Regions from separate parts of the Amycolatopsis sp. WAC 01416 genome, predicted to be linked through region 2. Evidence: riboswitches for the same ligand, from Rfam matches in the RefSeq annotation. Region 2 holds a riboswitch; the other holds the start of a gene.
What was found. Region 2 has a riboswitch for cobalamin ahead of metE (5-methyltetrahydropteroyltriglutamate--homocysteine S-methyltransferase). Riboswitches for the same ligand answer to the same signal wherever they lie in the genome.
Positions count from the first base shown of each region.

Region 1: another riboswitch for cobalamin. It lies ahead of DL990_RS25685 (hypothetical protein); the one in region 2 lies ahead of metE (5-methyltetrahydropteroyltriglutamate--homocysteine S-methyltransferase).

Region 1 covers NZ_QHHX01000007.1:385,360-392,859, reverse strand. The annotation lists gene DL990_RS25700 (energy-coupling factor transporter transmembrane component T) at 1-358, opposite strand, end outside; gene DL990_RS25695 (ABC transporter substrate-binding protein) at 358-1,290, opposite strand; gene DL990_RS25690 (flagellar hook-length control protein FliK) at 1,287-1,865, opposite strand; gene DL990_RS25685 (hypothetical protein) at 1,862-4,306, opposite strand; cobalamin riboswitch at 4,373-4,516, opposite strand; gene DL990_RS25680 (prenyltransferase/squalene oxidase repeat-containing protein) at 4,649-5,653, shown strand; gene DL990_RS25675 (LLM class F420-dependent oxidoreductase) at 5,749-6,576, opposite strand; gene DL990_RS25670 (LuxR family transcriptional regulator) at 6,623-7,500, opposite strand, start outside.
Region 2 covers NZ_QHHX01000003.1:383,366-390,865, reverse strand. The annotation lists gene DL990_RS11690 (ribonucleotide-diphosphate reductase subunit beta) at 1-840, shown strand, start outside; gene DL990_RS11685 (ketopantoate reductase family protein) at 901-1,851, opposite strand; gene DL990_RS11680 (TetR/AcrR family transcriptional regulator) at 1,942-2,514, shown strand; cobalamin riboswitch at 2,526-2,749, shown strand; gene metE (5-methyltetrahydropteroyltriglutamate--homocysteine S-methyltransferase) at 2,848-5,121, shown strand; gene DL990_RS11670 (cytochrome P450) at 5,383-6,828, shown strand; gene DL990_RS11665 (bifunctional diguanylate cyclase/phosphodiesterase) at 7,068-7,500, shown strand, end outside.

The sequences.
Region 1 (7,500 bases), on a different contig from region 2:
AGAGCCCGCCCAGCAACGATTCCGCGGACACGTCGCCGAAGAGCCGGATCCCCGCCGCCCATTCCGGCAGCGGGATCTCGGGCAGCCGCAGGAGGATCGTGGAACCCTCGGCGCCGCCGAACACGACGCGGAAGAACACGCGGATCACGACGATGAACGCGCCGAGGTACAGGTAGAGCCGGAAGGCCAGCGCCCACGGCGCTTCACTGCGCCGGGCGACGACGACATACCCCGCGACGGCCACGATGGTCAGCAGCAGCCACGGGTTCGTCGTGCGGGTCGCCGCGACGGCGAGCCCCAGCGCCCACACCCACCAGGCGGCCGGATGCAGGTCGCGCGGCAGGAAGTAGGACGTCATCAAACTCCTTGTGCGCGTTTGCGTCTGCGTGCCACCAGGAATCCTGCCACGCACAACGCCAGTACCGCGCCGACGGCGGCCCAGGGTGCCCAGTCGCTGGCCCCGGACTCGCGTTCGATCACCGCGTTGACGTCCTCGGCGTTCTCACCACCGGTGAACGCGACGTTCGACGACGGGTCCTGCGCCTTCGGCCTCGCCGACGCGCTCGGACGCGGCTTCGGCGGCGGGAGCGCGCCGGAACTCGGCCCCGCGGCGGGGGCTTCCCCCGCGCCCGGCTCCGCACCGGCCGTCGGTCGCGGACCGTCGGCCTGACCGCTCCCCGGCTGCGGCCGCTGGTGCCGCTCGCCGGGATCGCCGGTGACCGGCTTGGCCTCTTCGCGCGGCACGCACGGTTGGCTCTCGGTACCCGGCCGCACGGCGGAGACCCGCGGGACCGGGTTGCTCTGAGCGTTGGCGTTCAAGGAGAACGACCAGCCCTCGAACCCGCCGGGGGTGAAGTCCCGGTTCTTGAGCCCCCACTGGCTGTAGTCCCACGCGCAGTTGTTCGAGGCGTGCCAGTAGGACCAGTATGCCTGCGCGGGAGGCGTGTCGACGCACAGCTCCCGGTACGTCTCGCGGCCGCTGACCGGGATGTTCTCCGCCGCGGAAGGACGATTCTCGATCCGGCAGACGAACGACTCGCCCCAGCGCTGCACCCCGGCGATCTGGAAACCGGCGCCCTTGAGCGCGTCCAGTCCGGTGCCGCGGGTGGTCTGGGGATTGCAGCGGACGATGGCCGTGCCGCCGAGCTGCTGGAAGTCCACCACCACGGTGACCCCGGTGGCGTCCTTGCAGAACCCGGGATATCCCTTGCTCTGGTCGACGGCGTGCGCGGACGGTGCCGTGGCGGCGATCAGGAAGATCGCCGCCACCGCGGGAAGAACCCTCCTCACGGGATGGCCGGGTTCCTCGGCGTGACAGCGGGCGGCGGGTTGGTCGTCGCCGACTTGTTCAGCGAGAACGACCAGCCCTCGAAGCCGCCGGGAGTCACGTTCCGGTTGACCGCGCCGGAGGTGCTGTAGGTCCAGGTCGAGCCGGAACCGTCCGCATGCCAGTAACCCCAGTACGCGCCGGTGGGCGGAGTGGTGACGCACGCCTCCTTGTAGTTGGGGTTGGTCGACAGCGGGAGGGTCTCCGTCGCGGCCGGGCGGCCTTCCACGCGGCAGACGAAGGCAAGCCCCCAGCGTGCGGTGCCGGCGACCGCGATTCCCGCGTCCTGCAAGGCCTTGATGCCCGTGCGGGCGGTACCCGGCGCGGCGTTGGGCGAGCAGCGGGTGATCGTCGGCGCGGCCACCCCGCCGTTACCGTCCAGTTCCTGGAAGTCGACCACGACGGTGACCCCGGTGAGCGCGTCGGAGCCGGTGCAGATCCCGTTGTAGCCCTTGGTGGTGTCGACCGCGTTCGCGGGTGCGGCGGAAAGCCCGATCAGTCCGATGAGGACGGATGTCACGGCCAGCATTCTCTTCATGGTGTTGCCCCCTTTTTCTTGGTGGAACGGCGAAGTACGAAAACCAGAGCGATCACGGTGAGCAGCAGCAGGACGGCCAGCCCGGCCAGCCCCCAGATCAGCCATGACGGCGGGGAGCCGGACTGCTCCGCGGCCAGTACCGGTGCGCCGGACGGATTCGCCTCGGTCAGCGGCAGCCGGATCGCGGGCGAGAGCGGCGAATCCGCCGCGGTCAGCCACGATCGGCCCGCGACTCCTTGCGCGGCGGCCAGACTGGTCGGGAAATCGGTCTCCCCGGCGGACCCCTTGGCCAAACCGCCATCGGCTTGGACCAGTGCGCCCAGTGATCGCGCGGTTCCGCTCGCGTCGAGTCCGGCGGTCTGCCGCGCGGCGGCGACGGCGGCGCTGAGCGCGACGTCCGGCTCGCCGCCCTCTCCGGTGACCACGCCCTCACCGGTCGGCCGGACGCCGAGCGCGCCCACCGCGGAGACGAACGCCGACACGCGCCGCTCGCTCCAGCCGTCCGGGCGCCTGGTCGGAGGCGCGGCGTCGGTGTGCGGACGGGCGGCCAGCGCGGTGACCGCGGCGGCGGTCGCGGCGAGGTCACCGGAACCGCACTCCACGGTGTCAAGGTGCTTCGGGAAGGTTCCGTCGGCGCACTGGCGCGAAAGGAGCAGTTCGACCGCCGGACCGGGGTCGGCGGCGGTGGCGAGCACCGCCCACGCGTGCCGCTCCACGGTCTCGTCGGCGTCGGCGAACGATCCGGTGTCGGTGAACTCGCCGCCGGCGCCGCGCAGTTTCACCAGATCGGCGCGCAACCGCCCGGCGACATCCGCCTTGGCGAATTCGGCGACGAGCACGAGTTTCGCGAGCGGTCCGGCATACGACGCCTCGCCCTGCTCGTACGGCGCGCCGTGGGCATAAGCCTGTACGGCTTCCGGCTTCACCAGGAACTGCGACGCGCGGGCGACCGAGTCCGGCTGCTGGTCGAGCGCTCGCAGGGCCAGCACCACGTCGGCGGTGGCGTCGTAGTCGACGTAGGTCCTGCCGTCCTCGGTCACCTCGACGTGGTCACCGTCGGTGAGCCGGTTCGCCAGGTAGGCGCCGAGGCGGGCGGCCGGTGTCGCCGTGTCCGGAGTGGCGATCGCCGTCGATGTCCGCACCCGGACGCCGGTGGACGCGCCGGCCTTTCCGGGTTTGGGCGGCGGCGTCACCGGCTTCGTGATGACGGTGGTCGTCGTGGGAGCCGGTGTGCCGCTGGTCGGCGGCTGAGCTTCGCCCTTCGCGAGCGCGTAGAAGCCGACCTGCGACAACCCGAGCGAAGCCTGGGCACCCGCGCGGATCCAGGTGTCGACCCCGCTGATGCCGGACGCTCGCGCGGCCTCGTAGGAAGCCGGGTTGTAGGCGATCGCGCCGAGTTCACCCGCGAGCTTGGTGCCGGAGTCGGCGGCGTTCGCCTGCGCGGATTTGAGGTACCGCACCCCCTTGTCCACCGCCGCCTCGGCGCCGCCCGCGTCGGCGAGCGCCTGGACGATCATGCCGGTGCTGTTGGTGTTCGGTGCCTCGGTGCTGACGCCACCGCCCCAGCCGCCACCGGAAGCCTGGTTCGCCTTGAGCCACGAGACGGTCTTGGCGATCGGGGCGTCGAGTCCGGTCGCGCCCGCCTTCCGCGCGGCCAGCAGCGCCGAGAGCGCGAGGCCGGTGGCGTCGCCGTCGGTCGGGGAAAGGTCGAGCGGCTTGCCTTCGTCGCAGGTCGATACCTTGCGGCCGTCCGGGGTGACGTGGTCGCCGGTCTCCTTCGTCGGAATGTATTCGAACACGAGGCGGAAGTAGCCCTCGGAACATTGCTGGGCCAGCAACCTGTCGATGGCGATCCGGTCGTTCTCCCCCGCCGCGGCGAGCCCGACGACGCCGAGCGCCTGCCCGAACGAGTTCGCGTCGTTGTTCACCGCGCCGGCGAGGTCCGGATCCTTGGAGTAGTCGCTGATCCGGCCCTTGTCGGGGCCCTTGCGCATGATCGCGCCATGGGTCTCGGCGACCAGGTCGTACCCGTCGACGTTTCGCGGGTCCCTGCCGGAAACCTCGGCGGCGACCAGCGTCTTGGCGAGCGAGCCCCCGACGATGACCTTGTCGTACCCGGCACCGGGAACCAGTCCGTCCCAGGTGAAGTAGTCGGTGGCGTGGCCTTCGTCGTCGAGGAACTTCATGATCGGCTCGGCCTTGGCGCCGTCGCCCGACGCGTACAGCGCGAAGAGCACGTCGAGCATCAGGCCGTGGTCGGGTAGTGCGCCCCCGTTGGGGTTTTCGAGCGTGCCGTCCGGCTTCAGCTTCGTCGCGAGCCAGCGGGAATTCGCCTTCGCCGCGCCGGGATCGTTCGCGGCGGCGGCCGTCCCGGTGAGCAGTGCGGCGACCACGCCGACACTGACGGCGAACGCCACTGCGGCGAGGTACCGGCGGCGCATGACTCCTCCTAGCGGCATGACGGAGGACAGCGCGGACGCCGCGGTCACCCCTGTTTATCGCGACAGTGGTTCGTTCATCCGCCCGTTCGGTATCCCGGCTCGCCCTGGTGAAGGGCCCACGGTTGCGCGACAGCGCCGGATTTCGACCGGCTTCCCCGTCACGGGCGGCGGTGTGCAGTTGTCGAGCCGATCGAGGTTAACACCCGATCACTTCCGGCAGGCACCGCTGACCAGGTCGGTTGCCAGGATCACATCGGCTCTTCGCGCCCGGCGGTACCCGGACGCTCGGCCGGGGTGGGACTCTTCGGGTCGTTCATCGCGGTCGTTGGGGGAAGGGTTCTCATGAGACGTTTGCTTTTCGCTGTCGCCATGGTGTGCGGCATCGGGCTGGTCGCCGCTCCGCCGGCGGCCGCGGCCACCCACGACAAGGCGGACGCCGCCGCGGGCTGGCTCGCGAGGCAGATGGCCGACGGGGAAAGGTTCGAGGCCGACTTCGGCGGCCAGAAGTTTCCCGATCAGGGTTCGACGATCGACGCGATCTTCGCGTTCGCCGCGGCCGGGGTGTCGGACACGAACGCGGGCAACGCGATCGCCTGGCTGGCGAAACCGGAGATCACCACGGGCTACGTCGGCAGCGGCACCGAGGCGTACGCGGGCGCGCACGCGAAACTGCTGCTCGCCGCGCAGGTTCGCGGCAAGAACCCGGCGTCGTTCGGCGGCGTCGATCTGAAGGCGGGCCTGCTTTCGTCGCTCACGCCGTCCGGCCGGTTCTCCGACCGCTCCGAATACGGCGACTACTCCAACGCTCTTTCGCAGTCGCTCGCACTGCTGGCGCTGGACCGCACCGGCGACGTCCCGGAGCGGGCCGTGACGTTCCTCGCGGGCACCCAGTGCCCCGACGGCGGTTTCCCCCTGAGCTTCGGCGAAGCGACGTGCACGAGCGACGTCGACGCGACCGCGACGGTCGTGCAGGCCTTGCGCGCCACCGGTGACCCGGTCAACGCCGGCGAGGGCACCTCCTGGCTGGTCACCAAGCAGCACCCGAACGGCGGTTTCGGTTTCGCCACCAACGCGCCGAACGCCAACAGCACCGGACTCGCCGCGCAGGCACTGGCCGGGCACCGTCCCGCCGCCGCGGTCAAGGCGCGGGAATTCTTGCGGTCGCTGCAGACCGGCTGCGCCGGCACCGAGGCCGACCGCGGCGCGATCGCCTACGACGCCACGGGCCTGAACCCGTCGACCGCCCCGCGCGCGACCGCGCAGGCGATCCTCGGCCTGGCCAGGGTTCCGCTGAGCGACCTGCACGGCGGCGGCCGTCCGCAGGCCCCGGTCCTCGCCTGCCCGTAACTCACGTGACCAGAGACGTAACTCGCGTGATCAGAGGCGTAACTCAAGTGTTACGGCTCCAATCACGCGAGTTACGGCTCTGAGGGCAGGTCCGGTCAGCGGAGCGGCTCGATGGTCTTGGCCAACTCGTCGAGACGCTCCAGGGTTTCGGCTTCGGGCAACGTCGGCAGGGTGAGCGAGACCTCGTCGGCCCCAGCGGCGGCGAGGCGTCGCAGCAGCCCGGGATCGGCCGGAGCACCGAACACACTGATCCGGACGTCCTCGCGGCCCTGGTCGGCGAGCCAAGACCGGACCCGGCGCAATTCCTCCGGCGGTGTCACGAAATGCGGCAGCCAACCGTCGGCGTGCTCGGCGAGCCGTTTGAGGCCCGCAGGCCCCTGGCCCGCGACGTAGATCGGCGGATGCGGTTTCCGCACCGGTTTCGGCCAGGAGTAGACCGGGTCGAAGTCGATGTGCTTTCCGTGGAACTCCGCTTCGTCCCTGGTCCAGATCTCCTTGAGCGCCTGGAGTTGTTCGGTCAGCAGCGCGCCCCGTGTCCGCGGCTCGACGCCATGGTTACGCATCTCCTCGATGTTCCAGCCCGCTCCCACGCCGAAGATCACCCGTCCGTTGGAAAGCAGGTCAAGGCTGGCGATCTCCTTGGCCGTATAGAGCACATCTCGCTGGATCATCAGGGCGACCGCGGTGCCGAGGCGGAGGGTCGAGGTGACGGTCGCGGCGGCGGCCAGCGCCACGAACGGGTCGAGATTGCGGAGGGCCCCCCGCGGCAGCTCACCGCCGGGGTACGGACTCTCCCGGCTGACCGGGATGTGAGAGTGTTCGGGGAGGTAGAGGGAGGCGAAGCCCTTCTCCTCCAACGCCGCGGCCAGTACGTGCGGCCGGATTCCTTCGTCGGTCACTGAAGTCGCGATACCGAAGTCCATACTCGGCTACGACTCCAGGACCGGGGTGAGTATTCCGCCGGGCCCGTCACTCCCCGGCGGCGACGCGGCGCGCGAGTTCCACGCGGGACCGGACGCCCAGAGCGGTGAAGATGTTCCGCAGGTGGTGATCCACCGTCCGGTGGCTGATGACCAGCCGCCGCGCGATCTCCTTGTTGGTCTCCCCCGCCGCGACCAGCCGGGTGATGGCGTCCTGCTGCGGCGTGAGCCCGGCGAGCGAGCGGTGCGGCACGTCGACGGTCTCGCCAGTGGCGCGCAGTCCGGCGCGGGCCCGTTCGGCGAACCGCTTGGCGCCGACGTTTTCGAAGCCGCGCAAGGCATCGCGGAACTGGTCGCGCGCGTCCCGGGTCCGCCGGTGACGGCGCAGCAGGGTGGCGTACGCGAACCGGGTCCTGGCGAGTTCGACCGCGCCGCCCGCCCGCCGGTGCGCGTCGATGGCCAGCCGGAAACGCCGTTCCGCGGTCTCCGGATCCGGCGCGGTCAGCGCGTGGCAGCGGTGGCTCAGCGCGAGCCAGCAGGGTTCCGCTCCGGCCAGGGTCCAGCGGTCGAACACCGCCAGCGCGGCCAGGGCCCGTTCGGGCCGCCCGGAACTGACGGCGGCCTCGACGAGTTGCGGAGTGGCCAGCACCCGGATCACCGGCTGGTCGCCGGAGACGCCCGAAGCGAGATCTTCGAGCCTGCTCAGGGCGTCGTCGGGCCGGTCTTCGGCCAGGTCCAGACAGGCGTTCGCCCACGCGGCGACGGCGGCCGGCCTGCCGAGACCGCGTTCGGCGATGCCTTCGGTCGCCTCGTCAAGTTCCGGTACGCGGTCGCCGAGGAGCGCGGCGGCCAGCCCCAGCAACGTCAGATGTTCCATCCGCAGGTTGTGGGGCGCGCGCAGACCGTCGCGGGACGCCGCCCGCGCGC
Region 2 (7,500 bases):
CTCACCGAGGACGAGCGCACCATGCTCAAGCGCAACCTCGGGTTCTTCGCCACCGCGGAATCGCTGGTGGCCAACAACATCGTGCTCGCGGTGTACCGGCAGATCACCAACCCCGAATGCCGCCAGTACCTGCTGCGCCAGGCGTTCGAGGAGGCCGTGCACACGCACACCTTCCAGTACATCTGCGAGAGCCTCGGCCTGGTCGAGGGCGAGCTGTTCAACATGTACCGCGAGGTCCCGTCCATCTCGGAGAAGGACGCGTGGGCGCTGAAGTACACGCAGAACCTCGAGAACCCGGACTTCGAGACCGGCACCCCCGAGGCCGACCAGAACTTCCTTCGTGACCTGGTCGCGTTCTACGTGATCTTCGAGGGCATGTGGTTCTACACCGGCTTCGCGCAGATCCTCTCGCTCGGCCGCCGGAACAAGATGATCGGCATCGCCGAGCAGTACCAGTACATCCTGCGCGACGAGTCGATCCACCTGAACTTCGGCATCGACTGCATCAACCAGATCAAGATCGAGAACCCGCACCTGTGGACCGAGGAGTTCCAGGCCGAGATCCGCGGCATGCTGACCGAGGCGTGCGAACTCGAGGTCGCCTACGCCCGCGACACCATGCCGCGCGGCATGCTCGGGCTCTCGGCGGAACTGATCGAGCAGTACATGCACTTCATCACCGACCGTCGCGCGCAGCAGATCGGCCTCGCGCCCATCTTCGGCGAGACGGAGAACCCGTTCCCGTGGATGTCGGAGGCGATGGATCTCAAGAAGGAGAAGAACTTCTTCGAGACCCGCGTCATCGAGTACCAGTCCGGTGGCGCCCTCGACTGGGACTGATCGCCTGAACTGACGAAAAGGCCTGCTCGGCGCACTCGCGTCGGGTGGGCCTTTCGTCGTTCAGGCGCGGGCGAAGTACGGTTCCACCGCTTCCAAGCGCGGCACCGGGACGCCCAGCCGCCGCGCTTCGGCCAGGGTGTCCCGGCAGACCTCACGCGGCTCCTCGGCGTCGAGGTCGGAGTGCGCCGTGACGCTCACGCGCGCCGGTGCGAAATGAGCGGTCAGCCAGGCGAGAACGGGGGCCGTCAGCCAGGTGGGCGCCCGGAACAGCAGCACACCGACCCGGTGACGACGCAGGTCGAGGCCGCGCGCCTCGAGAAGCGGCAGCAGTTCGCGGCCGGTCAGCAGCCCCTCGCGCAGGGCGCCCGTCGACCCGGCCAGCTCGGACAGCGACCCCAGCCGCAGGCCCTGCGAGAGCAGCCCGGCGTCGGACACGAAATGGACCCACAGCCAGCCGCGGAAGTCGGGTCGCTCCTTGATCCGGAGCCCGGCCTCGCGAAACGCCTGGCGCACGGCCCGCTCCCGCTCGGTCGGGGGCCGGCCGAGAGTGCCGAAGACGACCGACGGCAGCAGCATCCCGCGAAGCACGCCGTTCGCGTCGAACCCGCCACCGGCCTGGGGGAAGCCCCAGGCGATCCGGTCGAGGGGAAGTGGGCCGATCGCGGCCGTCGGCTCGGTCCAGATGTTGCCGAAGACCAGCACCGTGGCCTGGCCGACGCGCGGGGACAGGAAGGCCGTCGCCTCCGGGAGGCGGTGGTGCGCCACGCTGAGCACGATCAGGTCGAAGTCGTGGTCCGGCTCCAGAGTCTCGCGGAGGTGCACCGGCCACTTCTCGACGACGCGCTGCCCCCACACCCGGCGCCGCGTATCGAGCAGGTCGAGGTCCACCGTGGCCCCGTACGTCGCCGCGCGGCCCGGCCGGACGTAGAACTCGACTTCGTGTCCCGCCTTCTGCAGGACCCGGCCGTAGACGGTGGCGATCACGCCTCGGCCGAACATGAGGATCTTCAAGCGGCACCTCGGGGGGTAAGATCGAAGTGGAGGTTATCTCCACTTTCAAAAATATGGAGATGATCTCCACTTGTCAACGCGAGGGAGCGCATGACCGCCGACAAGCCGCTGCGGGCCGACGCCCGGCGCAAGCGCGAGGCCCTGCTCGCCAAGGCCCGGGAGGTCTTCGACGCCGGAGAGTTCTTCGACCTGCGTTTCGATGACTTCGCCAGCCTGGCCGGCGTCGGCACCGGCACGCTTTACCGCCACTTCCCCACCAGGGAGGCGCTGGCCGAGGCGGTCTACCACGGGGAAGTCGCCGCGCTGTGCGACCGTGCCCGACGGCTACAGGCCACGCTGCCCGCGGCTGAGGCGTTGGCGACCTTCCTCCGCGACATGGTCGGCCACATCGGTGCCCATGCGGGCCTGGCACGGACGCTGGCCACCCTCATGGCCGATCGTTCGGGTGCCCTCGCCGAAGGCGGCCAAGCGCTGGAGCAGGCCGTCACCGCACTGGTCGCCGCCGCCGTGCGGGACGGCGCCGTTCGCGACGACGTGGGCGCCGGCGCCGTGATGATGGCACTGCACGGCATCGGCGCGGCCCATGACCGCCCCGAGTGGCGGACCGAGGCCGACGATGTCATCACCCTCGTGCTGGACGGGCTGCGCCGCCCACAGCCATAGCGCACCTGGGTACTCTCCAAGGTGCTACTGGTTCGCCCGGCTTCCCAGGCCGGTCGAGGTAACAGGGAACCCGGTGTGAATCCGGGACTGCCCCGCAGCGGTATGTGGGAACGAAAGCCGTCACCGTGCGAGACACGGTAAAGCACTGGGACATGGCGCCCCGGGAAGCGACGGCCGGTAGGAGCGAGCGAGTCGCCCACGAGTCCGAAGACCTGCCTGTGGTACGCGCGCCGACGGCGTGCGTGAGTCCGGGCCTCGTGGGATGGGCACGACCGAACGGCGGTCACTCCTGCGCGCTCCGGGCTCTCACGACAAGCTCGCGAGGAGAGAGCTGTGACCGAAATCGGCACGACTGTGCTGGGCTACCCCCGGATCGGACCGGACAGGGAACTCAAGCGTTCACTCGAACGCTATTGGGCGGGCAAGATCGACGAGGCCGAACTGCTGGGCACCGGCCGCGCACTGCGCACCCGGGCCTGGCGGGAGCTCAAGGACGCGGGGCTGGATTCCGTCCCCTCCAACACGTTCTCCCACTACGACCAGGTGCTCGACACCGCCGAGCTGTTCGGAGCGCTGCCGGAGCGCTTCACGACGCTCGGTCTTTCGCCGCTCGATACCTACTTCGCCGCCGCGCGCGGGGTGCAGGACGCGCCGGCGCTGGAGATGACGAAGTGGTTCGACACGAACTACCACTACATCGTCCCCGAACTCGGCCCGGAGACGTCGTTCTCGCTCTCCGGCACCAAACCGCTCGACGAGTACCGCGAGGCACGCGCGATCGGTGTCGAGACGCGGCCGGTGCTGGTGGGCCCGGTGACGTTCCTGCTGCTCGCGAAGGCGAGCGAGACCGCCCCGGAGGGCTTCCGTCCGCTGGATCTGCTCGACGACCTCCTCGACGGCTACGTCGAGCTGCTAAGGCGCCTGCATGACGAAGGCGTCGAGTGGGTCCAGTTCGACGAGCCCGCCTTCGCCGCGGACCGCGACGAGCGGGAGCTCAACGCGCTCATCCGCGCCTACCACCGGCTGGCGAAGGTGACCGCGCGGCCGAAGATCCTGGTCGCCGGGTACTTCGGCGGTCTCGGCCGCGGCCTCGGCGTGCTCGCACGCTCCCCGATCGACGCGATCGCCGTCGACCTCGTCACCGATGAGTCCTTTGTGGACGCGGTCGCGGCCGAACCCGCCTTGCGGGACAAGGAGGTTCTGGCCGGTGTCGTCGACGGGCGCAACGTCTGGCGCACCGACCCCGCCCGCGCGCTCGGCCGGGCGGCGACGTTGCTCGGCACCGCCAGGTCGGTCAGCGTGTCGACGTCCTGCTCGCTGCTGCACGTGCCCTACGACGTCGAGCGTGAGGACGGGCTCCATCCGCGGCTGAAGGGCTGGCTGGCGTTCGCGAAGCAGAAGGTCGACGAGGTCGTCCTGCTCGGGCGAGCGTTGAAGGAAGACGGCGTCGACCTCTCCGCCGCTCGTGCCGCGGCCGCGGATCGCGCGACGGCGGCCGACCTGGCCGACGCCGGGGTGCGTGCCCGGCTGGAGGCGCTGCGGCCGGAAGACACCGTCCGCTCCCCCTACGCCCGGCGCGCGGCGGCGCAGCAGGCCGCACTGGAGCTGCCGCCCTTGCCGAGCACCACGATCGGCTCGTTCCCGCAGACCACCGACGTCCGCAAGGCGCGGGCCGCGCACAAGGCGGGCTCGCTGGACGACGCGGGCTACGAGGTCGCGATGAAGGCCGAGATCGAGCGTGTCATCCGGCTGCAGGAGGAGATCGGGCTGGACGTGCTGGTGCACGGCGAACCCGAGCGCAACGACATGGTGCAGTACTTCGCCGAGCGGCTGGCCGGGTTCGCGGCCACCGACTTCGGCTGGGTGCAGTCCTACGGTTCACGATGTGTCCGGCCGCCGATCCTGTACGGCGACGTCTCACGTCCGGAGCCGATGACCGTCGAGTGGGCACGCTACGCGCAGAGCCTGACCGGCAAGCCCGTCAAGGGGATGCTGACCGGTCCGGTGACGATCCTGGCGTGGTCGTTCGTCCGCGACGATCAACCGCTGGGCGAGACCGCCCGTCAGGTGGCGCTGGCCATCCGCGACGAGGTGCACGACCTGCGGAAGGCGGGCATCCGCGTCATCCAGGTGGATGAGCCGGCGCTGCGCGAACTGCTCCCGCTGCGCGCGGCGGCGCATGAGGCGTACTTCGCGTGGGCGGTTTCGTCGTTCCGGCTCGCGACGTCCGGGATCGACGACGCGACACAGATCCACACGCATATGTGCTACTCGGAGTTCGGCGACGTGGTGAAGGCGATCGACGCGCTCGACGCCGACGTCACCAGCATCGAGGCCGCGCGGTCCAAGATGGAGGTCGTCACCGACCTCGGCGCGGCGGGCTTCGGCCGCGGCGTCGGGCCGGGCGTGTACGACATCCACTCGCCGCGCGTCCCCGGTGTCGACGAGGTCAGCGGGCTGTTGCGGACCGCCGTCGGTGCCGTGCCCGCCGAGCGGATCTGGGTCAATCCGGACTGCGGCCTGAAGACGCGCGGGTACGCCGAGGTCGAGCCCGCCCTGCGGAACCTCGTCACCGCGGCCCACACGGTCCGCGCCGAGCTCTCCTGACGTTCCGTGAAGGCCTCCTTGAGGGACTCTGGGTTCCTCAAGGAGGCCTTCACGGACTCGGCAATCGCCTGGCCTGGCGCGTGGTCGAGGGCCGGGGGTCAAGCATGATCGATGAGCTCACCAAGCGTGGAGGATTCGGGACGGTGAACGTCCCGAATCCTCCACACTCACCCCACACGGCCTTCCGCCGAGGTATTGTCAGGACGTCAATAAGGGTGCGATGGTGGGGCGGCAGCCGATCTCAGCGGGGAGATGGTCACCATGGCGAACGCCGTCGAAAAGGTCACCGGGGCACTGCGCGAGCGGGTCCCGCCGCTCACGTCGATCCCCTTGCCGCGTTCGGTCGACCAGCGCTGGCTCGGCGCGACCTGGCCGGTCCGCGAACTCGCGCCCGCCCCGCCGGGCCTCAAACCCGTCCTCGGCGACGAAGGTCCGCCGGTCATCGGGCACGCGCTGGACTTCATGCGCTTCGGCATCGAGTTCGGCCTCAAACGCTACGAGACCTACGGCCCGGTGTCGTGGATGGGCGCGTTCGGCCGCCGCATCGTCGCGCTCTCCGGCCCGGAGGCCACGCAGATCGCGTTGGTGAACAAGGACAAGGCCTTCTCCCAGGAGGGCTGGAAGTTCTTCATCGAGCAGTTCTTCGACCGCGGCCTGATGCTGCTCGACTTCGGGGAGCATCACCTCCACCGCCGCATCATGCAGGCGGCGTTCACCCGGCAACGGCTCACCGGCTACGTCGACCAGATGGGCCCGGCCCTGCGCGAGGGCATCGCCGCGTGGGCGGACCGGCCGAACCCGCGGATCTACTGGTCCCTCAAGCAACTCACGCTCGACGTCGCGACGCGGGTGTTCATGGGCATGCGGTCCGGCGACGACGCGGCCGCGATCAACCGCGCGTTCGTGAATTCCGTGCGCGCGGGCACGGCCATCGTGCGCTTTCCCGTTCCCGGCGGCCGCTGGGCGGCGGGCTTGCACGGCCGCAAGGTCCTCGAACGCTACTTCTCGGCGAATCTGCCCGCGAAACGGGCGAGCGACGGCGATGACCTCTTCACCGCCTTGTGCCACGCCACCACCGAAGACGGTGACCGTTTCACCGACTCCGACGTCGTCAACCACATGATCTTCCTGATGATGGCCGCGCACGACACGTCGACCATCACCAGCGCGGCGGCCGTCTACCACCTCGCGAAGAACCCCGAATGGCAGGAACGCGCGCGCCAGGAGTCCCTCGCGCTCGGCGACGACGTGCCGGACATCGAGGCACTGGAGACCCTGACGACGCTGGACCTGGTGATCAAGGAAGCCCTGCGGCTGGTGGCGCCGGTTCCTTCGCTGGCAAGGAAGACCGTGAAGGACACCGAGGTTCTCGGCCACTTCATTCCCGAAGGGACACTCGTCGGGGTTTCCCCCACCGTCAATCATTTCGCCCCGGAGTACTGGACCGACCCGATGCGGTTCGACCCGGAACGCTTCGGCGAGGAACGCCGCGAGGACAAGTCGCACCGCTACGCGTGGATGCCGTTCGGCGGCGGCGCGCACAAGTGCATCGGCCTGCATTTCGGGACGTTCGAAGTGAAGGCACTGCTGCACGAGATGCTGCGGGCGTATCGGTGGTCGGTTCCGGAGCACTACACGGCGCGCTGGGACTACGTCTCGCTGCCCGTTCCCGCGGACGGCCTGCCGATCCGGCTGGCAGCGCGCTGAACTCCGACCAAACGGACATTCACGATCGAGTACTCTTGGTGACATCCGGTCACCACTCGTGTAGTAGCGATCACCCTTTCAGCCGGTAGACACCCCGGATCGCGCATGATGCCGTGGCACTACACCCGGTCGGCTCATACCTAGTGTGGGCCCATGAGTTCGGACACCCGGTCTGAGCTGGCCATAAACCGCGCATGAAGAGGTGAAGTGTGCCCGAGCCTGGTTCCGCGCCAGGGTTGGTGGACGTAGCTCGGAGATGGGCCGAGACGCTCGCTGACACTAAAGGAGTATCGCTTCCCAAGGAGCAACTCGAACAGCTGCTGCTCGGCGTCGTCAAGGACGCCGTCCGGACCGAGCCCGATCACCAGCCCGCTGTGCGGCGCTTCTCCAAGCTCTATTCCGCCTCGCCCATCGGCATCGCGCTCGCCGATCCCAACGGCACGATCGTCGAGGCGAACATCGCCCTCGGCAAACTCCTCGGCTGCCGTCCCGCCGCCCTGCGCGGACGGGAGATCCCCGATCTCGGCTCCGCCGACCACGACGTCGCCCGGCTGCGGAACGCGCTCTCGCAACTCATGACCGCAGGCAGGCCGACCCAGCAGGAACGCCTGCTGCTGACCCACAGCGAGGAAGGCCCGCTCTGGGTCGACGTGACCCTGACCGATCTGCCCG